Regions from separate parts of the Pseudomonas sp. No.21 genome, predicted to be linked through region 2. Evidence: riboswitches for the same ligand, from Rfam matches in the RefSeq annotation. Region 2 holds a riboswitch; each other region holds the start of a gene.
What was found. A riboswitch is a leader RNA that binds a small molecule or an ion and turns the genes downstream of it on or off. The one in region 2 is predicted to bind cobalamin.
Positions count from the first base shown of each region.

Region 1 (10,084 bases), on a different contig from region 2:
AAGGCGGCGGAGCCCCATTCCACGTTGGTCTTGCGCTTCTGGTAGTCCAGGCCCATCAGCAGGGTATGGCGCAGGGTGCCGGTGTCGAATTCGGCCTGGACCATGTTGTCGACGATGTAGGCCTTCAGGTCCTCGGTGGCATCGGTGTAGTAGCGGTTCAGCTCGGTGGGCGAGGCCCAGCCATAGGCGTACGCCTGCTGCATGCTCACGTCGGAGCTGAGGTAGCGGAAGCTCTGGCGCGCGGTCCATACGTCGTCGAAGCGATGCTCCAGCTGGTAGCCGAACATGCGCTGGGTGCGGTCGAAGGCTTCCAGGCTCGGTTCGCCGTCGAAGAAGTCGCGGCCGATGCGCTGGCCGCCACGCTGGTACAGGGTGCCCTCGGCCGGCACGCCGCCGTGGTAGCCGCCGTTCGGGTCGTGCTGCAGGTAGCTCTGCAGGGTCAGGCTGGTGTCTTCGCTGAAGTCGATGGAAAGGGTAGGCGCGATGGCATAGCGCTCCTCCTTGATGGAGTCGAACTGGGTGTCCGACCCCTCGCCCAGGCCTACCACGCGGTAGGCGATGCGTTTGTCCTCGTCCAGCGGGCCGCTGAAATCGAAGCCCGCGCCCTTTTGGCCCATGTTGCCCACGCTGGCCTGCACCTGGTGGTAGTCCTCGTAGAGCGGCTTCTTGCTGGTCAGCGCCACCAGGCCGCCCGGCAGGCTGCGGCCATAGAGCACCGAGGAGGGGCCCTTGAGCACGTCGATGCGCTCGAGGAAGTACGGGTCCACCTGCAGCGAGCTGTAGGTACCGCTGTCGCCCATGGTCTTCAGGCCGTCGAGGTAGACGTTGTCCACGCTGTTGTCGGCGAAGCCGCGCATGACGATGTAGTCGTAGCGGTTCGAGGCGCCCACCTGGCCGGTGAAGATCCCGGGGGTGTAGCGCACCGCCTGCTGCACCGTCTTCGAGCCCTGGTCGTCGATCTGCTCGTGGGTCACCACCGAGACGGTCTGCGAGGTTTCCAGCAGCGCCTTGCTGGTCTTGGTGGCGATCTGGCTGTGGGTGGCCAGGTAGCCTTCCTCGCTGCCCAGCGCATTGCCCAGGGCGAACACCTGGGTCGACGGCACCTCCAGCGCGCCCTGGGTCTTCACCTCGCGCAGCACGTAGCTGCCATCGCCCAGGCTCTCGGCCTGCAACGGCGTGTCGCCGAGCAGGCGGCCCAGCGCGCCGTCCACCGACCAGGCGCCGTTCAAGCCCGGGGATCGCAGGCCACGGGTCTGCTCCGGGGTGGCGGAGAGGTTGATCCCGGCTTCGCGGGCGAAGCGGTTGAGCACCTCGTCCAGCGGCCCGGCGGGGATGGCGTAGCTGCGGCTGGCGGCGCTCGTGGCGTCCTCGGCGAAGGCCGGTGCGCCCGGCAGCGTGGCCGCCAGCGCAGCGGAAAGCAGGGCGCCGCGTACGGCAAGGGCGAGGCGGGAGGCGCGAGGTGCGGTCATGAAGGCTTCCGTGAAAGGCAAAAGTTAATGGGATTCATTCCCTTTGCCGGACGTTGCGGAAAAACCCGCCAAAAAAGATTTCAGGCCCTGGCCTGTACCGTCACCCACCAGCGGGTGCGGTAGTGCACCTCCACCGGCAGCGTGCGGGTCAGGAGCTCCAGCAGCTTGTCGGTGTCGTCCAGGCGGTACACGCCGGAGAGGCGCAGGTCGGCGATGGCCTCGCTGCAGGCCAGGCGGCCGTTGCGGTAGCGCGAGATTTCGGCGAGGAAGTCGGCCAGGCGCATGCCACGGGTGACGATCAACCCGTCGGCCCAGGCGGCTGCGTCCATGTCCGGCGCCTCCAGCGCGCGTGCGGCGTACTCGCCGACTTCGAAGCGCTGGCCGGCACCGGCCACTGCAGCGCCGGCACCGGCCAGCGGGGCGATGCTCACCGTGCCCTCGGCGACGCTCAGGCGGGTGGCGGCCTGCTCCTGGCGGACCACGAAGCGGCCACCCAGGCTCTCGAACAGGCCATGGCGGGTGCGCACGCGCAGGGGGCGCGAGATGCCCGTCGTGGCGTCAGGGCCGCTGTCGACGAGGATCTCGCCACGCTCCAGGAGCACCAGGCGCTGATGCTCGTCGAAGCGCACATCCACCGCGCTGTCGGTGTTCAGGTGCAGTTGCGTGCCATCGGCCAGCGCCACGTGGCGGCGCTCGCCGACGGCGGTGCCGTAGTCGGCGCCCAGGCGCGGCCAGGGCGTCAGGTCGCGGGCCAGCCACAGGGCGGAACCGCTGACCATGGCCGCCGACAGCAGCTTCAGGGCCTGGCGGCGGCGCAGGCGCTGGGCCGAGGTTTCCAGGGTCTGCATCAGCGTGCCGGCGCCGGGCACGGCTTTCAGCGAGCTGGACAGTTCGTCGTCCAGCACCTGCACGCGCTGCCAGGCCTGTTCATGGTCCTGGTGAGCGGCGCGCCAGTGGTCGCAGGCGCGCTGCAGCTCGGCATCACCGCTGGCGGAGCGCAGGCGCACCAGCCAGTGGATGGCCTGGCGCACCACCTGCGCATCGGTCTGGGGCGAGGCGCTCATTCGGCGAAGCGCAGCTGGTAGCAATGGAACAGGGCGTCGGCGACATGGCGCTCCACCGAACGCAGGGAGATGCCCATGCGCTCGGCCACCTGCACATGGGTCAGCCCCTCGCACTGGGCCAGCAGGAAGGCGGTGCGCACCTTCGGCTTCAGGCCATCGAGCAGGCGCGCGATGCGCTCCAGCAGCTCGAGGATCTGCTCGCGCTCCTCCAGGCTCGGCGTCTGCGCCTCCGGCAGGTGGGCGAGGGATTCCAGGTAGGCCCGTTCCAGCTCCTCGCGGCGCCAGTGGTCGATCACCAGCCCCCGCGCGACGGTGCGCAGGAAGGCGCGTGGCGTGGCGATCTCCAGCTGCTCGCGGCGGGCGAGCAGGCGCAGGAAGGTGTCCTGGGCCAGGTCGGCGGCATCGGCGGCGTTGCCGAGGCGGCCGCGCAGCCAGTTCTTCAGCCAGCCGTGATGGTCGCTGTAGAGGCGTTGCACACTGAGATGGGGAGACGACATGGGGTCACCGAAGAATCGGTAGCAAATGAAAATTAATCGCATTTTCTTGATGCGCGAAGGGATTTGCAACGTTGGCGTGCAGGAAAAGGGCGGCCGGTCATGTCGAACCGTCCGCCCTTGCTTCGCGTCCTGCCAGGTGCTGGTGCCGCCTCAGCGATACCAGCGCGGGGTGTACACCCAGTCCGGGCCGTCGGGGCGGGGAATGCGCCGGGTCAGTGACGAGCCGATGATCACCAGGGTGCGCATGTCCACCTGTTCCGGGCGCAGCTCGCCGAGGCTGGTGAGCGTCAGCGCCTCGGCCGGGCGACCGATGTCGCGGCCCAGCACCACCACCGTTTCCGGGCGGCGGTGGCGGGCGACGATTTCCAGCGCGCGGGCCAGCTGCCAGGGGCGGGCCCTGGAGATGGGGTTGTAGAAGGCCATGGCCAGGTCGGCGGCGCCGGCGTGGTCGAGGCGCTGCTCGATCACCTCCCAGGGCTTGAGGTTGTCCGAAAGCGAGATCAGGCAGAAGTCATGGCCCAGGGGCGCACCGGCCTTGGCGGCGGTGGCCAGGGCGGCGGAGACGCCGGGGAACACCTGCAGCTCCACCTGCAGCCAGCGCGGGTCGCGGTTGTCGTCCAGGGCTTCGAGCACGGCGGCGGCCATGGCGAACACCCCAGGGTCACCCGAGGACACCACCACCACCCGGCGCCCGCTGGCGGCCAGCTCGAAGGCGTGGCGGGCGCGTTGCAGCTCCTCGCGGTTGTCGGTGCAGTGCAGCACCTGCTCCGGGCGGAAGGGCCCGGCCATGCGGATGTAGGTCTCGTAGCCCAGCAGGTCCTCGGCCTCGTCCAGGGCGCGGCGCGTGGCCGGGACCATGAACTCGGCGGCGCCCGGACCCAGGCCCACCACCGTGAGGCGGCCACGGCGCTGGCCGACGCGCTCCACCTCCAGCGGCTGCGCGGCGCGGTACAGGCGGATGCCGGAAAGGTGCTGGTGCAGGGGCGGCAGCGCCTTCTCGTCGATCACGAAGCGCAGCGGCACGCCGAGTTCCTCGGCGCTGGCGGCCAGCGTGGCGTCGGCCATGCGTTCGGGGGCGGCCAGCAGGCAGGCGAGGGCGCCACCGGCCAGCCCGGCGGTTGCCAGGGCCTGGCGCACGCCGGCTGCATCCGCATCACCGTCGATGCGCGCGGCCACCACGCGGGGGTGGATCAGCAGCTCGTCGCGGGCTTCCACGCGCTGCTCGGCGGTGACATGGATGACCCGCCGGGCCTGTTCCGCCAGGGGCAGGTTCGCCGCCTCCAGCCAGGGTGCCTCGCCCTCGACGCGGACGGGCTCGCCACCCAGCAGGTCGGAGACGAAGCGCTTGCCCTGCTCGATATCGGCCAGGGCATAGCCGGCTGGCGGTTCCAGCAGGCAGGTGCCGAAACGCAGTTCGCCGCTGGTGGTGATGGCCGGGGCCACCTCCAGTTGCGCGGCGATCTCGCGGGCCATGCGGTTGACCCCACCGAGCCCGCCCAGCAGCGGCACCACGGCGCTGCCGTCCTCGGCCACCGCCAGCACCGGCGGCTCGGCGCCCTTGCTGGCCAGTTGCGCGGCGAGGCTGCGGATGAGGATGCCGGCCGCGCACAGGGCGATGATCGGCCTGTCGTCGCGGTAGAGCCCGCGCATGGTCTCGCCGAACTCGGCATAGGTCGCGTCGGCACCCTCGACGCGCCCGGCCAGGCCGAGCACGCGGGCCTGTGGATAAAGCGCCTGGATGCGCCGGGCGACGGGCAGGCCGCCCTGGCCGAGCAGCAGGATGGCCGGGGCCTTGCGCGGGTCCATCAGCCTCTCCACTTCTGGCCGGGGACCAGGATCATCGAGAAGTAGGGCGAGGCCATCGGGTCCACCTCGTGCAGCGGCACGATGCGCTGGTTGCTCATGGTGGCGCGCTCCACGTAATGGGCGCGGCCGTCCAGGCCCAGCTCGCCGAGCACCCGGCGCACCTTGTCGAAGTTGCGCCCGAGCTTCATCACCACCGCCGCTTCGGCGTCCGCCAGGCGCGCTTTCAGTTCATCCTCCGGCAGCACGCCGGAGAGCACCGAAAGGCTCTGGTTGCGGTACACCAGCGGCACGCCGAGCACTGCGGCGCTGCCCAGCATGGAGCACACGCCCGGCACCACCTCGGCCTCGTAGCGCCCGGCCAGGCGGTCGTGCAGGTACATGTAGGAGCCGTAGAAGAACGGGTCGCCCTCGCAGATCACCGCCACGTCGCGCCCGGCGTCCAGGTGCTGGGCGACCTGCTGGGCGGCGGTGTCGTAGAAGTCGCTGATCACATCCTCGTAGGAGAGCGGCGGCTCCAGCTTCTCGGTGGTCACCGGGTAGACCAGGGGCATGCGCAGCTGCGACGCCACCAGGTGCTGCTCGATGATGCCGAAGGCATTGCCGCCCTGGCCCAGGTTGGCCTTCGCCTTGGCCACGAAGTAGCCGACCACGGGGGCCGACTGCAGCAGGCGCAGGGCCTTGAGGGTGATGAGCTCGGGGTCGCCGGGGCCCACGCCCAGTCCGATCAGCCGGCCCTTGCCGGAACGTGCCTGCGCACCCATCACTCCACCTCCGTGGCCAGGGCGTTGATCGCCGCTGCGGCCATCGCGCTGCCGCCACGGCGACCACGCACGATCACGTAGGGCACGCCACGGCTGTCGGCGTCGAGCATGTCCTTGGATTCCGCCGCGCCGACGAAGCCCACCGGGAAGCCGAGGATCAGCGCCGGCCTCGGCGCGCCGGCGTCGAGCATCTCCAGCAGGTAGAAGAGCGCGGTGGGCGCGTTGCCGATCACCACCACGCTGCCTTCCAGGTGTTCGCGCCAGTGTTCCAGGGCCACCGCCGAGCGGGTGTTGCCCAGCGTGCGGGCGAGCTCCGGCACGCCGGCGTCGTTGAGGGTGCAGATGACCTTGTTGTCCGCCGGCAGGCGCGCGCGGGTCACGCCCTCGGCCACCATGCGTGCATCGCAGAGAATCGGCGCGCCTGCGGCGATGGCGGCGCGGCCGGCGGCACCGGCACCGGGGGAGAAGCGCAGGTCCTGCACCACGTCGACCATGCCGCAGGCGTGGATCACGCGCACGGCGAGCTTCTCCAGGTCCGGCGGGATGGCGGAGAGGTCCGCCTCGGCGCGGATGATGGAGAAGGAGTGGCGATAGATCTCCTGACCATCGCGGATGTAATCGATCATTCGGTGGAGCTCCAGCTGTCAGGCGTGGCGGCCAGCCAGGCGGCCGCCGCGTGTATGTCCAGGTCGCGCGCCAGCGGGCGGCCGAAGCCACCGGCGCCGTCGTCGCGTCGATAGAGGTCGTAGTGGCCGTCGCCCGTGGCCAGCAGCGTCAGCGGCGCCACATGGGCGGCGGCGCAGGAGCGCGGGCAGCCGCACAGGTGCACCCGCGCGCCGTCGGGCAGTGTGGCGGCGAGTGTCAGGGCGTCGGCCTTGGTGTCGGCCAGGCCCTTGGCGCAGCCGGCCGACCCGGTGCAGGCCTGGAGGCGCGCCAGTGGCGCGTCGGCCTCGGTGCACAGGCCCAGGGCGGCGAGCCCGGCCAGCAGCGGGGCGGTTTCCCGCTCCGGCACGTTGGGCAGCAGCACGGATTGCCAGGGCGTCATGTGCAGGCTGCCGTCGCCGTGGCGCCGGGCCAGTTCGGCGAGGGCCAGCAACTGGCCGGCCTGCAGGCGCCCCAGGGGCGGGAGGGCGCCGACCAGCCACAGCCCGGCCTGCGCCTGCGGCAGCACGCCGATGGGGCGCAGGTCGGTGGCGACGCGGCGCCAGCCAGCCGCGTCCTGCAGGGTAAAGGGCAGGCGCTGGCGCAGTTCGGCCAGCAACTGGCCGGCACCCAGGCTGCCGAGCAGGTCGCGCATGCGGGCCTGCTGCGGCGCGGCCCGTTCGAGGAAGAGCTCCAGCAGCGCTTCCACCAGGGCCGGCACCTGGGCGCCGGGCACCGCCGCCAGGGCGGGCGCGTCGCTGGCCTCGCGGGGTGGGCAGCCGGCCAGGCCGAAGGCGAACAGGCCGTCCTTGCCGGGCTCCATGGCGGCCAGCCAGATGTCGTTGGGGTGGTCGAGCATCGCCAGGGCCTCGCCGCCGTCCAGCAGCAGGGCGAACTTGGGCGAGAGCACGTGGAAGCGCGGGTTGTCCTCCAGCAGGGCCAGCAGGCGCGTGGCCAGTGGGCGGACGTCCTGCAGCGCGCTCGGGTCGAGCCCGGCGGCGGGGCTGACCATCAGGTTGCGTACATCGTCCGCACCCGGCGTCGCAGCGCCCAGGCCGATGGCCAGCAGCTCGGCGATCAGCGCCTGTTCGCGGCCCGGATGCACGCCGCGGATCTGCAGGTTGGCGCGGTTGGTGGCCTCCAGCACGCCGCCGGAATGGCCGTGGGCGGCCAGCGCCAGGGCCTCGGCGGCACCGGCTTGCAGGCGGCCGCAGGGCAGCTTGATGCGGCAGATGCCGCCGTCCTTGGCCGGGACGATGCGCAGCAGCCCCGGGCAGGCCGAGGGGCGGACGGATGGAGCGCTGGAGGGAGCGTGGTTCACCGTGGTCACCGGGTCAGTTGCCGCGGCGACCGTGTCCCCCCGCAAGGGAACCCTGGCACCGAGACACCCCGCTCGATGCGTGCACACGCGACTGGTGTCACCGGCAGGTCTCCTGGCTGGCAGGTCGGTATCCGTCGCGGCCTTCCCGGTTTCCCAGTGGCACGGATCGCGAGGACTCGCTGCATACAGTTGCGGGGGCAGCCACGGCTTTGACCGTGTTCCCTCTTAGGCCGGGCGCAGTGGGCGCTCCGGCAACCGGTGAAGGGCGCTATTATGCCCGCTTTGCGCGGCTGTGGGATGCGGCTGGTTGTCGGATGCCCAACGGACGCGGCACGGTCGGATACGAGGAAAACTGCATGCAGCCCTGGCTGACACTGGTGGGGATAGGCGAGGACGGCTACGCCGGCCTGGGCAAGGCTGCGCGCCATGCCCTGCTGGCCGCCGAGGAGGTGGTGGGGGCGCCGCGCCAGCTGGAATTGCTGCCCCGCTGCATCCGCGCCCGGCGCAGTACCTGGCCCAGCCCCTTCTCCCTGGAGCCGCTGCTGCAACGGCGTGGCGCGCCGCTCTGCGTGCTGGCCAGTGGTGACCCGATGCTGTTCGGCGTCGGTGCCAGTCTCGCGCGGCAACTGCCCGCCGACGAGCTGCGCGTGCTGCCGGCCCCCTCATCCGCTTCCCTGGCCGCAGCGCGCCTGGGCTGGCCGTTGCAGGACACCACGCTGGTCTCCCTGGTGGCGCGCCCGTTGGCGGCGCTCAACCTCCATGTGCATGACGGCGCCCGCCTGCTGGTGCTGAGCAACGATGGCGAAAGCCCCGCTGCCATCGCCGCGCTGCTGGACGAGCGCGGCTTCGGCTCCAGCGCCATCACTGTGCTGGAGCACCTGGGCGGCCCGGCCGAACGGCGCATCGACGGCGTCGCCGGGGACTGGTCCGCCACCCGGGTCGCGGCCCTCAACCTGGTCGCCATCGACTGCCGTGCCGGCGAGCAGGCCCGGCGCCTGCCGCTGACCTGCGGCCTGCCCGACGACGCCTATCGCCATGACGGCCAGCTAACCAAGCGCGACGTGCGCGCCATCACCCTTGCGCGCCTGGCGCCGCAGCCGGGGCAGCTGCTCTGGGACGTGGGCGCCGGCAGTGGCTCCATCGGCATCGAATGGATGCGCGCCCATCCCACCTGCCGTGCCATCGCCATCGAGGTCGACGAAGGCCGCCAGGCGCATATCCGCCATAACCGCGACGCCCTCGGCGTGCCCGGCCTGCAACTGGTGGCCGGCCAGGCCCCCGCCGCACTCGCTGGCCTGCCCGCGCCGGATGCGGTGTTCATCGGCGGCGGCGTCACCGAGCCCGGCGTGCTGGAGCAGTGCTGGGACCGGCTCAGGCCCGGCGGCCGCCTGGTGGCCAACGCCGTGACCCTGCAGAGCGAGGCGGTGCTGGTGGCCTTCCGCGACGCCCATGGCGGCGAGCTGACCCGCATCGCCATCGCCCAGGCCCAGCCCCTGGGTGGCTTCGATACCTGGCGCTCGGCCTTGCCGATCACCCTCCTCGAGGTGGTGAAGCATGCGTAGGTGGGTGCCGAGCGCAGCGAGGCCCAACGCTGCCGAGTCTTGCCCTGCGCGAGCCCGCCATGCGTGACGAAACCCCCGAGCAGCCCGCGCCCCTGCGCAGCGGCTACACCACCGGCAGCTGCGCCACCGCCACCAGCCTGGCAGCGGCGCGCCTGCTGCTGGGCGGGGTGGCGAGCGACGCGGTGGAGATCGTCCTGCCCAAGGGCCAGCAGGTGCTGATGCGCCTGGAGTTCTGCCGGTCGATCGACGGCGGCGCCGAGGCCGGCACGCTCAAGGACGCCGGCGACGACCCGGACGTGACCCACGGTGCGCTGATCTACGCCCAGGTGCGCCTGGCCGACGAGCCCGGGGTGCGCTTCCACGCCGGCCCCGGCGTCGGCACCGTGACCAGGCCCGGCCTGACCCTGGCGGTGGGCGAGCCGGCGATCAACCCGGTGCCGCGGCAGATGATGACCGAGCACCTCACGCAACTCGCGCTGGAGCACGGCCACCCCGGCGGCTTCGAGGTCACCGTCTGCGTGCAGGGCGGCGCCGAGCTGGCGCTCAAGACCATGAACCCGCGCCTGGGCATCCTCGGTGGGCTGTCGATCCTCGGCACCACGGGTATCGTCCGGCCCTTCTCCTGCGCGGCCTACATCGCCTCCATCCATCAGGGCATCGACGTCGCTCGCGCCAACGGCTTCACCCACCTGGCCGCCTGCACCGGCAATGCCAGCGAGGACGCCATGCGCCGGCGCTACGGCCTCGACGACACCGCCCTGATCGAGATGGGCGACTTCGCCGGCGCCGTGCTCAAGCACCTGCGCAAGGCGCCGGTGGAAAAACTCAGCCTGTGCGGCGGCTTCGGCAAGATCAGCAAGCTGGCCGCCGGGCACATGGACCTGCACAGCCGCAGCTCCAGCATCGACCTGCCACTGCTCGCCGAGTGGGCCGCCGGCCTGGGCGCCGATGCCCAGCTGCAG
Region 1 is NZ_BAAJNO010000017.1:53,504-63,587, reverse strand. It holds gene ACYJSS_RS27190 (TonB-dependent siderophore receptor) at 1-1,469, opposite strand, end outside; gene ACYJSS_RS27185 (FecR domain-containing protein) at 1,550-2,533, opposite strand; gene ACYJSS_RS27180 (sigma-70 family RNA polymerase sigma factor) at 2,530-3,030, opposite strand; gene cobJ (precorrin-3B C(17)-methyltransferase) at 3,181-4,836, opposite strand; gene ACYJSS_RS27170 (precorrin-2 C(20)-methyltransferase) at 4,836-5,597, opposite strand; gene ACYJSS_RS27165 (precorrin-8X methylmutase) at 5,597-6,223, opposite strand; gene cobG (precorrin-3B synthase) at 6,220-7,569, opposite strand; cobalamin riboswitch at 7,646-7,835, opposite strand; gene cbiE (precorrin-6y C5,15-methyltransferase (decarboxylating) subunit CbiE) at 7,917-9,122, shown strand; gene ACYJSS_RS27150 (cobalt-precorrin-5B (C(1))-methyltransferase) at 9,182-10,084, shown strand, end outside.
Region 1: another riboswitch for cobalamin. It lies ahead of cobG (precorrin-3B synthase); the one in region 2 lies ahead of ACYJSS_RS21000 (TonB-dependent receptor).

Region 2 (10,084 bases):
GGAGCAGATCTTCGCCGCCCTGGCCGCGCAGAATGGCGTCTCCCCCGCCGGCTTCGTCGAAACCGCCGGGCCGCGCGCCTACATCCGCATCGACGGCGCCTTCGACACCCTCGCGCTGATCGAGAACGTGCCCATCGCCGCCGGCGGCAGGGTGCTGCGCATCGCCGACGTGGCCACCGTCAGCCGCGGCTACGAGGACCCCGCCAGCTACCGCATCCGCCACCAGGGCGACCCGGCGCTGATGCTCGGGGTGATCATGGAGCCGCACTTCAACGGCCTCGACCTGGACCGCACCCTGCAGGCCGAGGAAGACCGCATCCACGCCGACCTGCCCCTGGGCGTCAGCTTCGACAAGGTCTCCGACCAGGCGAAGAACATCCGCCTGGCGGTGGACGAATTCATGCTCAAGTTCTTCGTCGCCCTGGCCGTGGTCATGCTCATCAGCCTGCTCGCCCTGGGCTTCCGCGTCGGCCTGGTGGTGGCTGCGGCGGTGCCGCTGACGCTGTCCATCGTCTTCGTCATCATGCTGATGACCGGCCGCGAGTTCGACCGCATCACCCTCGGCGCGCTGATCCTCTCCCTCGGCCTGCTGGTGGACGACGCCATCATCGCCATCGAGATGATGGTGGTGAAGCTGGAGGAAGGCTTCGACCGCATGAAGGCCGCCACCTTCGCCTGGAGCTCCACCGCCGCGCCCATGCTCACCGGCACCCTGGTGACCATCATCGGCTTCCTGCCGGTGGGCTTCGCCCGCTCCGGTGCCGGGGAATACGCCGGCAACATCTTCTGGATCGTCGGCTTCGCGCTGATCGCCTCCTGGCTGGTGGCCGTGGTGTTCACGCCCTACCTGGGGGTGAAGATGCTGCCGCGCATCGCCCCGGTGCCCGGCGGCCACGACGCCCTCTACGCCGGCCCCTGGTATGCGCGCCTGCGCCGCCTGGTCAGCGCCTGCGTCGAGCACCGCTGGCGGGTCACCGCCCTGGTGCTCGGCGCCTTCGTGCTCTGCGTGCTGGGCATGGGCGCGGTGAAGAAGCAGTTCTTCCCCAACTCCGACCGCTCCGAGCTGATCCTCGAGGTGTACATGCCGCCGGGCAGCGCCTTCAAGGCCACCGAAGCGGTGGTCGCCCAGGTGGAAACCGCGCTGCTGGAAGAGCCACAGACGAAGCTGGTGGACGCCTATGTCGGCGGCGGCGCACCGCGCTTCTTCCTCTCGCTGAACCCGGAACTGCCGGACCCGGCCTTCGCCAAGCTCATCGTGCAGACCGCCAGCGCCCACGACCGCGACGCCCTCAAGGCGCGCATGCGCGAACGCATCGCCGCCGGTGAATTCCCCTCGGCACGGGTGCGCGTCACCCAGTTGCTGTTCGGCCCGCCGGTGCCCTTCCCCGTGGTGTTCCGCGTGGCCGGGCCGGATGCCGACGTACTGCGCGGCATCGCCGAGGACGTGCGCCAGGTGGTGGCCGCCAACGCCCTGACCCGCGACAGCTTCCTCGACTGGGGCGAGCGCACCAGCGCCTACCGCCTGGTGCTCGACCAGGACCGCCTGCGCCTGCTCGGCTTCACCCCCGACCAGGTGCGCAGCCAGGTCAACGCCCTGCTCACCGGCAACACCGTCACCGAGGTGCGCGAAGGCACCCGCAATGTGCTGGTCGTCGCCCGGGCACTGGATGACCAGCGCGAGAACCTCGGCAACCTCGCCGACCTGACCCTGACCAACGCCGCCGGGCAATCCGTGGCGCTGGAACAGGTCGGGCGTTTCCAGGCGGTGATGGAGGACCCGGTGCTCAAGCGTCGCGACCGCGACATCACCTTCGAAGTGCGCGCCGACATCGTCGACGGCACCCAGCCCCCGGACGTGGAAATGGCCGTGTGGCGCGACCTGCAGCCGCTGCTGGCGCAGCTGCCTTCCGGCTACCGGGTGGAGATCGCAGGGCCCGTGGAGGAAAGCGCCAAGGCCAACAAGGCCCTGGCCGCGCTGTTCCCCATCATGATCCTGCTGACCCTGGTGGTGATCATGTTCCAGGTGCGCTCCTTCGGCGTGATGTTCATGGTCTTCGCCACCGCGCCGCTGGGCCTGATCGGCGCCGTACCGACCCTGCTGCTGTTCGACCAGCCCTTCGGCTTCAACGCCATCCTCGGGCTGATCGGCATCGGCGGCATCCTCATGCGCAACACGCTGATCTTCACCGACCAGATCCGCCAGAACCGCGAGGCCGGCCAGGACGTGCGCGAAGCCATCATCGAAGCCACGGTGCGCCGCGCCCGCCCGGTGGTGCTCACCGCCCTGGCAGCGGCCCTGGCCTTCATCCCGCTGACGCTCTCGGTGTTCTGGTCGTCCCTGGCCTTCGTGCTGATCGGCGGCGTGCTGGTCGGCACCCTGCTCACCCTGCTGTTCCTGCCGGCACTGTGCACCCTGGTGCTGGTGCGCAAACCCCGTCGCCCACCGGAGGACTCATCCGTGGACGCCACCCGCCGCTCCGGCCTGCTGCTGACCCTGCTCATCGTCCTCTGCGGCCTGGGCGAGATGTCCACCCAGATGCTGCTGCCCAGCCTCGCCGCCATCGAGCACGGCCTGGCGGCAGCGCCCGGCTCATCCCTAGTGGCGCTCTCGGTGTTCGTCGGTGCCTTCGGCGTCGGCCAGCTGTTCTTCGGCCCGCTGTCGGACCGCATCGGCCGCAAGCCGGTGCTGCTGGCGGGGGTCGCCACCTACGTGCTGGCCTCGCTGTGGATGGCCTTCGCCCATTCCATGCCGGAGTTCATCGCTGGGCGCGCCCTGCAGGGCCTCGGCGCCTGCGCGGCGCTGGTGGTGGCCCGGGCCATCGTGCGCGACGTGTGGCGCGAGAAGGCCGGCCCGATCATGGCCCTCACCGTGATCGGCATGCTCTGCACCATCATGCTGTCGCCGGTCATCGGCGGTCTGATCGCCGCCAAGGCCGGCTCCTGGCGGGCGGTGGTGGTGGCCACGGTGATCATCGGCATCCTCGCCCTGCTCGCCTGCACCCTGCTCTACCGCGAAAGCAACCAGGCCAAGGACCCACTCGCCGGGCGCCTGGCCACCCTCGCCGGCAACTACCGCGAACTGCTCAAGGGGGCCGAGGTGCGTGCCTTCTCCTTCGCCATCGCCGGCACCTACGGCGCCATGTTCTGCGTGATCGCCGGTTCCTCGCGGGTGTTCGTCGGCCAGCTCGGCCTGAGCCCCACCCAGTACGGGCTGGTCTTCGGCGGCATCGTCTCGGGGTTGATCACCGGCGCCATCCTCAGCAACCGCCTCATCATGAAATGGGGCCCGGCGCGCCTGGTGGGCATCGGCACCGCGCTGGTGGCCACCGGTGCGCTGATCACCCTCGCCGTGCTGCTCGCCGCCGGCCCTTCGGTGCCCGGCCTGCTGCTGCCGCAGGTGCTGCTCACCCTCGGTGCCGGCATGGTGCTGCCCGGCTCGGTGGCCGGCGCGGTGATCCCCAACCCGACCCGCGCGGGGCTCGCCGCCGGCTTCATCGGCTTCGCCCAGATGGCCGGTGCCACGCTCTCAGGCCTGCTGCTCAGCGCCCTGCAGAACGACAGCGCGCTGCCGATGATCGGCCTCAACGTCACCTTCGCCCTCGCCGCCTTCGGCCTGTTCCGCCTGGCCCGGGCGCACCAGGCACGCGCCGTGGCGCTGGCGACGGACTGAGGGCGACTCACGAGCGGAGCTCGCTCCTGCGGGAAGCATCACGACCGTGGGAGCGAATTCATGGGCTCTGTGGTGAACGTGATGCGAAGCCTCAAGCACGGTGCCTTGCGGGGCATTTATGGCGTCCCGTCACGGCCACCGCGTGGGTTTCGCTTCGCTCTACGCCACCCTACGCAAGCCACTGCGCCCGGAGCGCAGTGCGCACATCGACGAAGGTTCTGGCGAAGAGGTGTCAGGCCGGCACCGTCGCCTTCATCGAGTCGCGCTCGGAGAAGGTGGCGAAGAAGCGCTCCAACCCCGGGTGGCCCTGGCGCCAGCCGAGGTCGGAGAGGCGGAAGTCGAGGTAGCCGAGCGCGCAACCCACGGCGATCTGGGCGATGTCCAGCGGGCCGTGGAGCTGGTCGGCGATGGCTTCGAGGGCATCCAGCGCGCGATGGATCTTGCCCAGCTGGCCGTCCTTCCAGTCCTGCCACTGCAGCGCTTCGGGGCGGATGGCGCCCTCGTAGCGCACCAGCAGCGCCGCATCCATCAGGCCGTCGGCCAGGGCCGCACGGGTCAGGCAGGTCCAGCGCTCGGCACCATGGGGGAAGAAGGCGTCGCCGCTCTGCAGGGCATCGAGGTATTCGCAGATGACGCGGCTGTCGAACAGCGCCTCGCCCTCGCTCGTGATCAGCACCGGGATCTTGCCCAGCGGGTTGGCGCGGTTGACCTCGGCGTTCTCCTTGATCGGCAGCACGGCGGTATCGAGCATCTCGATGCCAGCCGCCAGGCCGGATTCCAGCGCCAGCACCCGGACCTTGCGAGCGAAGGGGGACGCCCCTGCGTAGATCAGTTTCATGTCTTCAATGCTCCTGTTCGCGGGCCGGCCCAATGCCGGCGCCCGCTGTCGTTGCAACTGGACCACCACCGGCGGCGCCGGTAGCATCCCCGCCCATCGCGCCCGGGAGCTGCCCATGGTCATCGACAGGAAAATCAAACTGGACTCCGCAGACATCAGACGCCTGGACGACCTGGATGTCGCGCTGGAGTTGCTGCACTTCGGCTTCCGCGGCCTCACCCTGGACGCCGACGCCTACCTGGAAACCCTCGGCCTGTCGCGCGTCCACCACCGCATCCTCTACGCCATCCGGCGCGTCGAAGGCATCAACGTCGGCGAGCTGGCCGCCCTCCTCGGTGTCAGCAAGCAGGCACTGCACCGCCCGCTGACCCACCTCTTCGAACGCGCCCTGGTGACCCAGCAACGCGACCCGGAACAGCACCGCTACAAGCGTCTCTCCCTCAGCCCGGAAGGCCATGACGTGGAGCGCCGCGCCACCGACCTGGAACGCCAGGCCATCCGCGCCGCGCTGGACACCACCGACACCGACGGCCGGGTCGCCTGGCACTCGGTCATGCAATCCCTGGCCGCCCGCCTCGACTGATCAACCCGCCGTGGTGATGCGTTCGCGCACCACGATGCACTTGGCCAGCGGCCGGATCAATGCCTCGGTGGCCTCTTCCCAGGGCACCACGCTGGGGCTCACCAGCAGCGGGTCGCAATGGCCCTGCTCCACCAGCTCCAGCACCCGGGGGATGTGCGGACGCACGCTGCAGGCGCCGACCGAAAGGGTGACGTCGCGCATGTACAGGCCGAACAGCGGGATGGCCGGGTCCTCGAAGATGATGCCGATGCACGAGCAATGCCCGCCCGGCGCCAGCGCCAGCAGGCCGGTACGCAGCGCCTGCGGGTCGCGGGTGGCCGACACCACCAGGTCGTAGCGTTCGTTCAGCGCGCCATCGGCTCCGCTGCGCAGGGTCGCGCCACTGCGCACGGCCAGCTCGTCGCGGTAGCCGTCGCCATCCAGGTAATCCACCTCGGCCGCCCCGGCGGCGCGGGCCATCTGCACCGCGAGGATGCCCAGGCTCTCGGTGCCGCCCACCACCAGCACCCTCGCCTCCTCCCGTGTCGCCAGCGGGCGGCTGGTGGCCACCCAGGCATCGGTGAGGTTGTCGCTGGCGCTGGCCACGGCCACCGGGTCCAGCCCCGGGGGCAGCGGTACCAGCATGGCGTCGGCGAAAGGCACCCGCACCACCTCGGAGAACAGCCCGCCCCAGTGCCCGCCCGCCGGCACGCCATAGGCCGCATGCCGGGCGACGCCCGTGCAGGCCGTACTGCGCCCGGCCAGGCATTGGCGGCAGGTGCCGCAGGCGATCTTCCAGGGCACCGAGACCAGGTCGCCGCGCTTGACCGTGCCCACCTGCGCGCCCACGTCCAGCACCTCGGCCACGCATTCGTGGCCCAGGGCGAAGGGCGGCTTGAACGGTGTCAGCCCGGCGATCAGGCGCCGGTCGAGGTCGCAGGAGGCCGAGGCGATGGGCCGCACCAGCGCCGCCAGCGGCGAATCCAGCACCGGTGACGGCGCCTCCTCCCAGGCCAGGCGCCCCGCGCCCTTGACGATGAGTTCGCGCATGGCTCAGTCCCTCACGCTGAAGGTGGTGGTGGCGCGGGCACAGAGCGTGCCGGCGGCATCGCGGATATGGGCATCGCAGAACGCCAGGCTGCGGGTGCGCTCCACCACCCAGCCCTCCACGCTGTACACCTCGCCGGCCTTGAGCGGGCGCAGGTACTTCACGCCCAGGTCCACCGTCGAATACCGCGTATCGCCGGGCAGCGTGGTGAACAGCGCCAGGCCCGCGGCACCGTCCAGGCAGGTGGCGGCGAAACCGCCGTGTACGGTGTTCGCCGGGTTGAGGTGACGTACATCCGGCCGCGCCTCGATGAAGATACGCCCGGGCTCGACGCCCACCGCCTTCATCGCCATGGTCTCGCCGATGGAGGGCGCGGGCAGCTTGCCGTCGATCACCGCCTGGAGGATCTGCAGGCCGGAAGGGATGGATCTGTTCGGGGTATCGGTCATCTCGAGGCTCCTGGCTCTGCCGGGGTCGGCGAGCGGTTTCGGGGGGATGGCGGGCGGCCCTGCGAGGGAATCGCCCTGCAGCCCGTGGACGGACGATACGTGAGCGCAGAATCTCAAATCAACATTGTTGATATGACAATAAGGAAGGCATTCCGGCAACGTCGCTACGGCTCTGGGAAGGGGGATTGCGCCATCCCGCGCACGATTTCAACGTTGACGCCCGAGCGCGCGGATGGTCATATGCGCGCCGTTCCAGGTGTCCCACGCCGTCGTGCGTGGGGTTAAACGGGAAGCCGGTGCGTCCATCAGGACCAGTCCGGCGCTGCCCCCGCAACGGTAAGCGAGCGCTGCATCCGATACGCCACTGTGCCCATGGCATGGGAAGGCGGATGCGACGTGATCCTCGCAAGCCCGGAGACCGGCCTGGAGCATCGATAGGCAAACCCGCGGTGGGCGGGCACGGGCCGGTTTCTCGCACGGGTGCACGCGCCCGCGCGCGCCTTTGCATTCCCTCCGGGCTCCATTCATTCCTGACGTGATAGGAACGACATGACCCGTACCTTCAGCTCCAACGCTCCGGCGAGCGCCGCCCTCGGCCTGCTCGCGCTGTCCATTTCCCTCGCCCTGCACGCCGAAGACGGCACCCTGGCGCTACCGGCCACCGCCGTCACCGACCAGGCGGACGACACGACCATCCGCCTCGACACGCCCGTGCCCGCCGGCTCGCGCCTGGGCCTCTCCGCCCTGGAAACCCCGGCCAGCACCAGCGCCATCAGCGGCGACGAAGTGCGCGCACGCAACAACGCCACCGTGCAGGACGCCGTGACCCGCAGCCCCGGCATCACCCACATCGGCACCCCCGGCAACGGCGGCACCGCCCTCTCGGCCCGGGGCTTCACCGGCCACGCCTCGGTGATGCAGCTGTACGACGGCACGCGCTTCTACACCGGCATGGGCACCACCACCTTCCCCACCGACCCGTGGATGGTCGAACGCATCGACGTGATCCGTGGCCCGGCCTCGGTGCTCTACGGCGAAGGCGCCACGGGCGCGGTGATCAACGTGGTGCCGAAGAAGCCCTTCGACGGCGAGATCCGCAACCGCCTGCGCCTGGGCTACGGCTCCGACGACCGCCAGCAGATGGCCCTGGACAGCGGCGGCTCGCTCACCGACACCCTCAGCTACCGCCTCAACCTCAACCGCGAAACCAGCCACGGCTGGATCGACCGGGGCGACTCGAAGAACCTCGGCCTCAGCGCCGCCCTGCGCTGGCAGGCCAGCGACGACCTGGCCTTCACCCTGGCCCATGACCAGGGCGACCTCACGCCGATGAACTACTTCGGCACGCCGCTGATCGACGGCCACCTACGCGACAGCCTGAAGGAGAAGAACTACAACCTGCACAACGCCGAGCAGCACTACAACGACCAGTGGACCCGGCTCGTCACCGACTGGACGCCCGGCGAAGGCTTCAGCGCCAGCAACCAGCTCTACCACATCAAGAGCCGCCGCTACTGGCGCAACGCCGAGGCCTACACCTGGGACGCCGGCCGGGGCCAGCTGGAGCGCGCCGAGAACCTGCGCATCAAGCACGAGCAGGAGCAGATCGGCGACCGCCAGACCTTCACCTTCGACCACTCGTTGTTCGGCCTCGACAGCCGCACCCTGGTCGGCGGCGAGTTCAACCGCATCCGCTTCGACCTGCTGAACAACTCGCCCTACACCGACATCGGCGGCGACTACGTCGACCCCTGGAACCCCGCGCCCGGCTACTACCAGAGCGCCTCGGCCTACCGCCCGCACTCGCGCAGCGAAACCCGCACCGCCGCGCTGTTCGCCGAGAACCGCACCCAGCTCGGCGAGCGCTGGTCCGTGGTCACCGGCCTGCGCCGCGACCAGAACCACGTCGACCGCACCGACCTGCGTGCCAACAGCCGCAGCGACCGCAGCATCCAGGGCGGCAACTGGCGCGCCGGCCTGGTGTTCGCCGCCACCCCGCAGCTGTCCTTCTATGGCCAGTACTCCACCAGCGAGGACGGCGTCAGCAACCTCATCACCCTCAGCCCCACCCAGCAACAGATGGACCTGACCGAGTCGAAGCAGACCGAGTTCGGCCTCAAGCAACAGTTCTGGGACGGGCGCGGCGAATGGACCCTGGCCGCCTACCACATCGTCAAGAAGAAGCTGCTCTCTCGTGAATCGGTGACCCGCCCCACCCAGCAGATCGGCCAGCAGTCTTCCGACGGCCTGGAGGCGACCCTGGAACTGGCCCTGGAGCAGGGCTGGCACGTCTCGGCCAACGCCTCGCTGCTGCGCGCCGAATACGACGACTTCAACGAATCCGTCGGCGGCCAGCTCGTCTCCCGGTCCGGCAACCGCCCCACCGACGTGCCACGGCGCACCGCCAACCTCTGGGTCAGCAAGGCACTCGGCCATGACCTGGACGCCGGCATCGGCGCGCGCTACGTCGATGCCCGCTATGCCGACGCCGCCAACACCGTGAAGGTGCCCGGCTACACCGTGCTCGACGCCAACCTCGGCTGGCAGGTGCTGCCGGACACGCGCCTGGGGCTGGAGCTGAACAACCTGCTCGACCGCCGCTACGCCGTCACCCAGCAGAACGGCGGCCAGCAATGGCTGCTGGGCCAGCCCCGTTCCTTCTTCGTCACCGCCGACTACAGCTTCTGATCCGGCGAAAGGAGTGCCCGGCATGCCCTCACTGAACATCAGCGACCTCGCCTGGGCACCCGACGCTCGCCCCCGTTGGCTTCTGCAGGGCATCGACCTGCAGGTGCGCGAGGGCGAGTTCGTCGGCCTCATCGGCCCCAACGGCAGCGGCAAGACCAGCCTGCTGCGCTGCGCCTACCGCGCCGAGCGCCCGGCCGCCGGCTGGGTGGCGCTGGATGGCGAGGACCTCTGGCGACGCACCCCGCGCTGGAGCGCGCAACGCATCGCCGTGGTGCTGCAGGAATTCCCCCAGGACTTCGGCCTCGCCGTGGCCGAGGTGGTCGCCATGGGCCGTTCGCCGCACAAGGGCCTGTTCGATGGCGACGATGCCGAAGACGCCGCGTTGGTCGCCGAGGCGCTGGCCACCGTGGGCATGGGCGGCTTCCACGCGCACCCCTTCGCCCGCCTCTCCGGCGGCGAGAAGCAGCGCGTGCTGCTGGCCCGCGCCCTGGTCCAGCGCCCCGGCCTGCTGCTGCTCGACGAGCCCACCAACCACCTCGACCCGCGCTACCAGCTGGAGCTGCTGCACCAGCTGCGGCGCCTGCGCCTGAGCACCCTGGCCAGCTTCCACGACCTCAACCTGGCGGCGGCCTTCTGCGACCGCCTCTACGTCCTCGACCAAGGCCGCGTGGTGGCCAGCGGGACGCCCACCGACGTGCTCACCGCCGAGCTGCTGCAACAGGTGTTCGGCGTGCACGCGCTGGTGGACCGCCACCCCCTCGCCGACCACCCGCGCATCACCTGGATCAGCCCATGAAGCCTTCATCGATCGCCCTGCTCGCCCTGCTCC
Region 2 is NZ_BAAJNO010000010.1:47,226-57,309, reverse strand. It holds partial or broken gene ACYJSS_RS21030 (efflux RND transporter permease subunit) at 1-2,440, shown strand, start outside; gene ACYJSS_RS21025 (MFS transporter) at 2,525-3,670, shown strand; gene ACYJSS_RS21020 (glutathione S-transferase) at 3,903-4,508, opposite strand; gene ACYJSS_RS21015 (MarR family winged helix-turn-helix transcriptional regulator) at 4,507-5,091, shown strand; gene ACYJSS_RS21010 (zinc-dependent alcohol dehydrogenase) at 5,092-6,120, opposite strand; gene ACYJSS_RS21005 (PaaI family thioesterase) at 6,124-6,567, opposite strand; cobalamin riboswitch at 6,805-7,008, shown strand; gene ACYJSS_RS21000 (TonB-dependent receptor) at 7,117-9,255, shown strand; gene ACYJSS_RS20995 (ABC transporter ATP-binding protein) at 9,278-10,051, shown strand; gene ACYJSS_RS20990 (ABC transporter substrate-binding protein) at 10,048-10,084, shown strand, end outside.

Region 3 (10,084 bases), on a different contig from region 2:
TCCAGCTTTCTTCGCCCAACGCATCACATCGATGTACGCCCCCAGCGCGCACGTAGTGGCGGCAGCTCTCGTAGGATGGCGTAGAGCGAAGCGAAACCCATGCGGTGGAGGGCGTCCGGAAGACACCGTGCTTGAGCCCTTGCTTTAAAACCACAACAGCCAACGCAGACAGAGCGCAAAAAAAAGGCGCCTCGCAGGCGCCTTTTCCATTCGCCTCAGCGGCCCAGCAAGCGGGCCAGGCCGACCGCCAGGGGCGTCGGCTCGGGGAAGGCGAAACGCTCCAGCAGACGGCTATTGTCCGCCAGGGAATGGCGGATATCGCCTGAGCGCGCATCGGCATGGCTGATGGCCGGCAGTTCGCCCACCACGCTGCCGATGGCGGCGAGCAGGTCCTTCAGGCTGGTGGAGCGCTGCAGGCCGACGTTCACCGGGCCGGCCTCGATGCCTGGGTTCTCCAGCGCCTGCACCAGCACCTGCACCAGGTCGCCGACATAGACGAAGTCACGGGTCTGCTCGCCATCACCGAAGATGGTGATCGGCGTGCCGGCCAGGGCGCGCTCGGTGAAGATGCTGATCACCCCGGAATAGGGCGAGGACGGGTCCTGGCGCGGGCCGAAGATGTTGAAGAAGCGGAACACCGCTGGCTCCAGGCCATGCTGGCGGCGGTAGAAATCCAGGTACTGCTCGCTGGCCAGCTTGTCCACCGCGTAGGGGGTCAGCGGTGCCACGGGGGTGTTCTCGTCGATGGCCTGGCCTTCGCCGTTCTGGCCGTAGACCGAGGCGCTGGAGGCGAACACCACGCGCTTCACGCCATGCTCGCGCATGGCTTCGCACACATTGAGCGTGCCGATGAAGTTGGCCTGGTGGGTGGCCACCGGGTCGTCCACCGAAGCCGGCACCGAGGCCACGGCGGCCAGGTGCGCCACCGCCTTGCAGCCGGCCATGGCACGGCTTACCAGTGCGGCGTCGGCGACGTTGCCTTCGATGAGTTCCACGCGCGGGTTGTCCAGCGGCAGGTTGCTGCGCTTGCCGGTGGAAAGATCGTCGAGCACGCGCACGGCGTGCCCGCGCGCCAGCAGTGCGTCGACCAGGTTGGAGCCGATGAAGCCGGCGCCGCCGGTAACGAGGATGGGGAGGTCAGCCATGGCGGTAGTAACGGTCCAGGAGTGCGGGCAACGCCGCGCGCCAGGCGCGGGGCTTGATGCCGAATGTATGGAGGATCTTCTTGCAGGCCAGCACCGCGTGCTGGGGCTCGTCCGCCGCATCGGGGCGGGCGGCGTGGGCCTGGGGGGTGATTTCCTGCACCTTCAGCGCGCGCAGGTTGCGGGCCTCGGTGAGCACCGCCTGTCCAAGCGCCAGGGTGGTGGTCGCCTCATGGCCGCCGTAGTGGTAGGTGCCCCAGAGCGGCGCAGCGCAGTCCAGTTGCTTGAGCACGGCGAGCATCACCCGCGCGGCGTCGTCCACCGGCGTCGGGTTGCCGCGGCGGTCGTCGGCCAGCATCAGCTCGTCGTCCCGCTCGGCACGGGCGAGGAAGCGCCCGAGGATGCCCTCGTTGCTGTCGTCCAGCAGCCAGCCGAAGCGCAGCAGCACATGCTTGGGGCACATGGCACGCACGCTCTGCTCGATGCGCCACAGGGACTGCCCGCGAAGGCTCAGGGGAATGGTCTCGTCCTTCTCGTTGTAGGCCGTCGCCCGGGCACCATCGAAGACGCGGTAGCTGGAAGGCTGCAGCAGGACGATGCCGTGGTGCTGGCAGAGCTCGGCGAGACGCTCGACCGCGCGTTCCTGCGCGGCGAAACGGACCGGGCTGGCCTCCTCGGCCTGGAACCAGTCGAAGTAGTAGGCGAGGTTGATCACCGCATCGGGGCGGGTGTCGTCGAGCAGCTGGGTCAGGCTGGCGGCATCCCAGCCCTGTTCGGGCGGGCGCGGGGCGAGGAACCCTACATCATCCTCGGCCCCCAGGCGGATAAGCGCCTGGCCAAGGGCATTGCCACCGCCCAGGAGCATCAAGCGCATACGCATAGACAGAAGGTCGCTTAAAGCCAGTGGGTGTTATCGATCAGGCCATGACCCCGCACCGGCGCCATCCCTGTGACCAGGAGGTTCGCCAAGACGGGGCATCAGGCACGCAAGCCGGCGGTCGTTTCCGACCGGGGAACACGCATTCTGCTTATTTCCCGGCGCTGCGTCACTAGCGGCGCGCCATGCGGCACGCCTCGTCAGTCGTCGTCACCCCCTGCGGGGCGATAGAGATGGGCGTGATCGGGGTGGTAGAGCGAGGAGTCGGTGAAGCCTTCGGCGGCCAGCACGCGCCCCACGAGGATCAGCGCGGTGCGACGGAAGTCCTTGCCCGCCACCCGCTCGACGATGTCCGCCAGCGTGCCGGTCACCCAGTCCTGGTCGGGCCAGCTGGCGCGGTGCACCACGGCCACCGGGCAATCGGCGCCGTAGTGCGGCAGCAGTTCCTCGACGATGCGCGGCAGGTGGCTGACGCCAAGGTGCACCGCCAGGGTCGCGCGGTGCTGCGCCAGCTCGGCAAGGGACTCGCCCTCGGGCATGCGCGTGCGGGTGGCGAAGCGGGTGAGGATCAGCGTCTGCGAGATGTCCGGCAGGGTCAGCTCGGTGCCGAGCAACGCGGCGCAGGCGGCGGTGGCGGTGACGCCGGGCACCACCTCGTAGGGAATGCCCAGCACGCGCAGGTGGCGGATCTGCTCGCCGATGGCGCCATACAGCGAGGGGTCGCCGGAATGCACGCGCGCCACGTCCTGGCCGCACCCATGGGCCTCGGCCAGCAGGCGGACGATCTCGTCCAGGTGCAGTTCGGCGGTGTTCACCACCTGCTCGGCACGATGCCCGTCGAGCACCGCTTCCGGCACCAGGGAACCGGCATAGAGGATCACCGGGCAGCTGCGGATCAACCGCTGGCCCTTGACCGTGATGAGCTCCGGATCGCCGGGGCCGGCGCCGATGAAATAGACCGTCATGGGTTATCCACATCCTCGGGAATGCAGGCCAGCGCACAGGTGGCGCGGGGGCTGCGGCGTTTTTCCACCAGCAATCGCGCAGGCCGGCCGGCCAGGGCTTCGGCATGCAGCAGGGCCGCGGCCTCGGCAATGCCGGGGCTGCCGGTTTCCCGCAGGGCGACGGCCGAGGTACCGGACAGCCGCCCCTCGCAAGCCGCCAGCTCGGTGGCCGGCAACAGCGCCAAGGGCAGGTGAAGGGACAGCGCCAGTGCCCGCAGCCCGGGCTCGTCGGCCTTGCTGTCGACGCTGGCCAGGGCACTCAGGTCGCCGACCGCCAGGCCACGCTCGGCCAGGGTGCTGTCCAGCAACTCGCGCAGTTCGCGCTCCGGGCAGCCGCGCCGGCAGCCGAGGCCGGCCACGCGGATCATCGGCCTGCCCTGTAAAGCAAGACCCCGCGAAGGGCCGGGCCCTGCGCGGGGTCGATCGATGGCACGGCCCGGCTCACGCCAGGTCTTGGCTCGCGGAACGCTGGTACAGCCAGGCGGCGGCCCAGCCCAGGGCGCCCCAGAACAGCGCGTTGGTGATCAGCGAGGCGGCGATGAACTCGTGTTCCAGGGCTTCCGGCGCCAGGCTCGAATGCACCTCGGGCTGCGGCGCGCCAACCACGTGGGGGATCACCAGCAACGCCAGCCCGACGATGCGCAGCACCCAGTTGCGGCCGAAGGCGATCAGCGCCAGGCCGGCGGCGGTGGAGGCGGCGGTGCCGATCCACCAGACCTGGCGCTGGGCCAGGTCGGCGGCAGCGGTGCCCGGCAGCTCCGGCGGCAGGCCGAGGGACGGCGCCAGGGCGAAGGTGGCGAAACCGGCTAGGCCCCAGAGCAGGCCCTGCCAGGCGCGGGTCGGGCCACGCAGGCTGAACAGTGCGGCCAGGAGCAGGGCGAAGCCCACCGCCACCACCAGGTTGGCGCCACCGGTGGACAGCGTGCGCTGCCAGCCGTCTTCCGGTGCCCAGGCTTCGGCGTCGTGTTCATGGGCGGGCGTGCCGGCGGCATGCTCGTGGCTGTGCTCGGCCTGTTCGGCCGGTGCCGAGTTCTCGAAGGTTTCCGCGTGGAGGATCAGCGGGGTGACCCACAGGCTCTGCAGCAGGGTCAGCACGATGGCGGCGAAGAGACCGGCGAACCCGGCGGTCTGGGCGATGCGCTTGATCACGGGTGCGCCCTCAGTGGCAGGGGAAGGCAGAGCTGTGGCGGGTGTCGTGGGCCGCGTTGTGCACCGCCTCGATGTGCGAGAAGCCGGCGAAGTACACGAGCGACAGGCCCAGGAGGCTGGCACCGATGGCGATGGCCAGGCGTTTGGACAGGGGGACGGCGGCGGCCGAATGGCTCAGTGTGCTGCTGGACATGGTGCTTCCTCTGCGTGCGGGTGAGTCGGCAAGAGGAACGCGTGCGAAGAAAGCGGCCGCTACGGCACCGCATTTCCGGCATGCGCCCGCCCACCGCGGGTTGCCAAAAACTGATCAGGCCGGTCTCCGGGCTTGCGACGCCAGCCGAGGCTGGGCGGGTTTGCCTTCCCATGTCCGCTGGACACAGTGGCCTACAGATCCCTACGTGCGCTTACCGTTGCGGGGGCAGCGTCGGACTCGCCCTGGGGCACACCGACTTCCCGTTTCACCTCGCGCGCGACGGCGCGAGACACCTGAAAAAACCGCACAAGGACATCACGAGACCGACCGGCCGTCAACCGCCGCGATTGACCGCCGCCCCCGGCCTGCGTAGCCTTCGGCCCTTCGAGGTTCTGCGGCCGCGCGCCGCAGCTAAGAGGGAACACGGCCGAGCCGTGGCTGCCCCCGCAACTGTGAACAGCTGAGGCCTTATCCACAGCCACTGCCCTTCGGGCGGGAAGGCGGAGAGGCGGCGCATCGCGCCAGGCTGTGAGCCAGGAGACCTGCCTCGGCGAATTTCCAGACAACCGGGCGGGGTGATCCGGTGGCGAATCGGGCCCTCCGTGCCCTCGTCCCGCGCGCCCGCCGATCCGATCGACTCCCAGCGAAGGGCTGCCGCGCATGAAAACCCTGGCCAAACTCCCCGTCACCATCGTCACCGGCTTCCTCGGTGCCGGTAAGACCACCCTGCTCCGCCACATGCTCGACAATGCCGAAGGCCGCCGCATCGCGGTGATCGTCAACGAGTTCGGCGAGCTGGGCATCGACGGCGAGATCCTCAAGCAATGCTCCATCGGCTGCACCGAGGAAGAGGCCGTGGGCCGCGTCTTCGAGCTGGCCAACGGCTGCCTGTGCTGCACCGTGCAGGAAGAGTTCTTCCCGGTGATGCGCGAACTGGTGGCGCGCCGTGGCGACCTCGACCAGATCCTCATCGAGACCTCCGGCCTGGCCCTGCCCAAGCCCCTGGTACAGGCCTTCCAGTGGCCCGAGATCCGCAGCGCCTGCACGGTGGACGCGGTGATCACCGTGGTCGACAGCCCGGCCGTGGCCGCCGGCACCTTCGCCGCCCACCCCGAGCAGGTGGACGAGCAGCGCAAGCAGGACCCGAACCTCGACCATGAGTCGCCCCTGCACGAACTCTTCGAAGACCAGCTGGCCAGCGCCGACCTGGTGATCCTCAACAAGGCCGACCTGCTCGACGCCGACGCCCTGGCCGCCGTGCGCGCCGAAGTGGCCGAGGAGCTGCCGCCGGCGGTGAAGATCGTCGAAGCCAGCGCCGGCAAGCTGCCGCTCTCCGTGCTGCTGGGCCTGAACGCCGAGGCCGAGGCGCACATCGACAGCCGCGCCACCCACCACGACCACGAAGGGCACGAGGACCACGACCACGACGAGTTCGACTCCTTCCACGTCGACCTGCCGGAAGTGGAGGAAGCCGCCCTGCTGGCCGCCCTCGGCCAACTGGTGGAGCGCCACGACGTGCTGCGCATCAAGGGCTTCGCCGCCATCCCCGGCAAGCCCATGCGCCTGCTGGTACAGGGCGTCGGCAAGCGCTTCGACAAGCACTTCGACCGCCAGTGGCTGGCCGACGAGACCCGCGCCACCCGCCTGGTGGTGATCGGCCAGGAGCTGGACCCGGCCACCATCGCCAACGAACTGCGCACCGCCCTGGCGTAACCGCCGAACCGGCTCCTCTCCCCCGGGAGAGGGCCGCACCACCGAGCCAAGGCCCGAGCCATGCACCTGCTGCGCACCCAACCTGGCGGCTTCGTCCCCGACGACGGCATCGCCCACCTGGCCCAGACGCCCGCCGAGCTGGTGATCCTGTGCAGCGGTGATTCGCACCTGGCGCTGCTGGCCGAGGCCGCCCGCGAGCTGCCGGCGGACTACCCCAGCCTGCGCCTGGCCAACCCCATGCAGCTGCAGAACCACGCCTCGGTGGACCTCTACGTCGACGAGGTGCTGCAGCACGCCAAGGTCATCCTCATCTCCGTGCATGGCGGCGTCGGCTACTGGCGCTACGGCATCGAGCAACTGGTGGCCCTGGCCGAACGCGGCACGCAGCTGATCCTGGTGCCCGGCGACGACCGCCCCGACCCGGAGCTGGCCCGCCTGTGCACGGTCCCGGCGGAGGACGCCGAGCGCTGCTGGCAGTACCTGCGCCAGGGCGGCCTGGACAACGCCCGGCAACTGTTCGCCTGCCTCGCCAGCCGTTGCCTGGGCCGCGACTACCCCTGGCTCGCGCCCAACACCCTGCCCCGCGTCGCCGTGCATCACCCGCGCCAGCGCCCGGCCCGCCTCGAACACTGGCGCGCCGACTGGCGGGAGGGCCAGCCGGTGGCAGCCCTGCTGTTCTATCGCACCCACCTGCAGGCGGCGAACACCGCCTTCATCGACGCCTTCTGCGAGCGCCTGGCCGCCGTCGGCATCAACCCGCTGCCCATCGCGGTGGCCAGCCTCAAGGAAGCCGAGTGCCTGGCCGTGGTGGAAGACTGGCTGGACGCCGTCGACGCCGAGCTGATCATCAACACCACCGGCTTCGCCCAATCCAACCCCGACACGCCCGGCCAGCGCCCCTTCCGCCGCGACGTGCCGGTGCTGCAGGCCATCTGCTCGCTGGACAACCAGCCGCTCTGGGAAGAGAACCCGCAAGGCCTCGGCCCGCGCGACCTGGCCATGCACATCGCCCTGCCGGAGCTGGACGGGCGCATCATCACCCGCCCCATCAGCTTCAAGGGCCTGGCCTGGCGCAGCGAGCGCAGCCAGAGCGACGTGGTGTGCTACCTGCCCCACCTCGAACGCATGGATTTCGTCGCCGAACTGGCGCGCCGCTGGCTGCTGCTGGGGCGCAAGGCCAACGCCGACAAGCGCGTGGCGCTGATCCTCGCCAACTACCCCACCCGCGACGGCCGCATCGGCAACGGCGTGGGCCTTGACACCCCGGCCGCCGCGCTGAACATCCTCCGCGCCCTGGAGGCCGAGGGTTACCCCCTGGCCGGCCTGCCGGAGAACGGCACGGCACTTATCCACAGCCTGCTGGGCGGCGTCAGCAACGACCTCGACAGCCTCGACGCGCGCCCCTGCGCCCAGAGCCTGGCGCTGGACGCCTACCTGGCCTGCTTCGCCCGCCTGCCCGAAGCCAACCAGCGGGCGGTAACGGAGCGCTGGGGCGAACCGCAGCAGGACCCGATGTTCCGCGCCGGACGGATGATGGTCGCCGGCCTGCGCTTCGGCCTGGCCTTCGTCGGCATCCAGCCGGCGCGCGGCTACCAGCTGGACCCGGCGGCCATCTACCACGACGCTGCGCTGGTGCCGCCCCACGGCTACCTGGCCTTCTACTTCTGGCTGCGCGAGGTGTTCGGCGCCGACGCGCTGGTGCACGTCGGCAAGCACGGCAACCTGGAATGGCTGCCGGGCAAGGGCGTCGGCCTCTCCGCCGAGTGCTGGCCGGATGCGGTGATGGGCCCGCTGCCGAACATCTACCCCTTCATCGTCAACGACCCCGGCGAAGGCGCCCAGGCCAAGCGCCGCGCCCAGGCGGTGATCATCGACCACCTGATGCCGCCGCTGACCCGCGCCGAGAACTACGGCCCACTGCGCGACCTCGAACGCCTGGCCGACGAGTACTACGACGCCTCGCTGCTGGACCCCCGCCGCGCCGTGCAACTGCGCGGCGAAATCCTCGAGCTGGTGAAGGCCACCGCACTGGACCGCGAACTTGCGCTCAGCATCAGCGACGACCCGGAAAGCTGGCTGCCGCAGCTGGACGCCTACCTCTGCGACCTCAAGGAGTCGCAGATCCGCGACGGCCTCCACGTGTTCGGCGAATCCCCCGTCGGCGGCCTGCGCGACGACACCCTGCTGTCCCTGGTGCGCATCCCCCGGGGGGACGGCAAGGGCGCCAACGCCAGCCTGCTGCGTGCGCTCGCCACCGACCTTGGGCTGGGCCGCGACCCGCTGGACTGCAACTGGGCCGAGCCCTGGGAAGGTCCGCGCCCGGCACTGCTGGAGCGGGTCAGCATCGATCCCTGGCGCAGCAACGGCGACACCCGCGAGCGCCTGGAGCTGCTGGCCCTGGCGATGATCCGGGCGACCGATCATCCGTCCGTGGGCCCCGCCAGCGACCTGGTTATCCACAGCCTGCGCCAGGTGATCGCCCCGGCCCTGGACGCCTGCGGCCCCGCCGAAATCGGCGGCGTGCTGGCTGCCCTGGAAGGCCGCTTCGTGCTGCCCGGCCCCAGCGGCGCCCCCAGTCGCGGGCGCCTCGACACCCTGCCCACCGGGCGTAACTTCTTCACCCTGGACGTGCGCAACCTGCCCACGCCCACCGCCTGGCGCCTGGGCTTCCAGTCCGCCAGCCTGCTGCTGGAACGCCACCTGCAGGACGAGGGCGACCACCTGCGCCAGCTCGGCCTTTCCGTCTGGGGCACCGCCACCATGCGCACCGGCGGCGACGACATCGCCCAGGCCCTGGCGCTGATGGGCGTGCGGCCGGTGTGGCAGGCCGGCAGCCAGCGCGTGGAAGACTTCGAGATCCTGCCGCTGTCGCTGCTCGACCGCCCCCGGGTGGACGTGACGCTGCGGGTATCGGGCTTCTTCCGCGATGCCTTCGCCAACCTCATCCGCCTGTTCGATGCCGCCGTGCAGGCCGTAGCCGAACTGGACGAGCCCGAGGACATGAACCCCCTGGCCGCGCGGGTGAAACTGGAAAGCGCCCGCCTCGCCGCCGAAGGGCTGGCCGTGGACGACGCGCGGTTGCAGGCCGGGTGGCGCATCTTCGGCGCCCAGCCCGGTGCCTATGGCGCCGGCGTGCAGGGCGCCATCGAGGAGCGCCAGTGGCAGGACCGCGCCGAACTGGCCGAGGTGTATTTGAATTGGGGCGGCTACGCCTACGGCGCCCAGGATGCCGGCACGCCCGCGCGGGCGTGCTTCGCCCAGCGCCTGGAGCGGCTGCAGGCGGTGCTGCAGAACCAGGACAACCGCGAGCACGACATCCTCGACTCCAACGATTACTACCAGTTCCAGGGCGGCATGCTCGCCGCCGCCGAGACCCTGCGCGGCGAGAAAGTGGCCAGCTACCACGGCGACCACAGCCAGCCGGACCTGCCACGCATCCGCTCGCTGAAGGAAGAACTCGGCCGCGTGGTGCGCTCGCGCGCCGCCAACCCCAAGTGGATCGCCGGCATGAAGCGCCACGGCTACAAGGGCGCCTTCGAACTGGCCGCGACCGTGGACTACCTGTTCGCCTTCGACGCCACCAGCGAGCTGATCGACGACCACCAGTACCAGCTGCTGGCCGACGCCTACCTGCTGGACGCCGACACCCGCGACTTCATCCAGCAGCACAACCCCGACGCCCTGCGCGACATCGCCGAGCGCCTGGTGGAGGCCCAGCAACGCGGCCTCTGGGAACACCCCGGCGACTACCGCGAGGCCATCGAGAACCTGCTGCTGGATATCGAGGAGCAGTAGCCCCCGGCGCTCCCCCTCACCACAAACCCGGCCCCCCTATCACCCGCGCAACCGCGCCGCCGCCTCCCGCAGGATGCGCTCGGTGCCGTCCCAGCCCAGGCAGCCATCGGTGATGGACACGCCGTAGCGCAGGTCGCAGGACAGCGACTGCGCGCCATCGAACAGGTGGCTCTCGATCATCACCCCGCGCAGGGCGTCCTGGCCGGCCAGG
Region 3 is NZ_BAAJNO010000017.1:36,494-46,577, forward strand. It holds gene ACYJSS_RS27065 (NAD-dependent epimerase/dehydratase family protein) at 216-1,145, opposite strand; gene ACYJSS_RS27070 (sugar nucleotide-binding protein) at 1,138-2,022, opposite strand; gene cobM (precorrin-4 C(11)-methyltransferase) at 2,220-2,984, opposite strand; gene ACYJSS_RS27080 (cobalamin biosynthesis protein) at 2,981-3,391, opposite strand; gene ACYJSS_RS27085 (CbtA family protein) at 3,465-4,172, opposite strand; gene ACYJSS_RS27090 (CbtB domain-containing protein) at 4,183-4,365, opposite strand; cobalamin riboswitch at 4,466-4,677, opposite strand; cobalamin riboswitch at 4,736-4,929, shown strand; gene cobW (cobalamin biosynthesis protein CobW) at 5,026-6,078, shown strand; gene cobN (cobaltochelatase subunit CobN) at 6,139-9,873, shown strand; gene ACYJSS_RS27105 (3-deoxy-7-phosphoheptulonate synthase) at 9,913-10,084, opposite strand, start outside.
Region 3: another riboswitch for cobalamin. It lies ahead of ACYJSS_RS27090 (CbtB domain-containing protein); the one in region 2 lies ahead of ACYJSS_RS21000 (TonB-dependent receptor).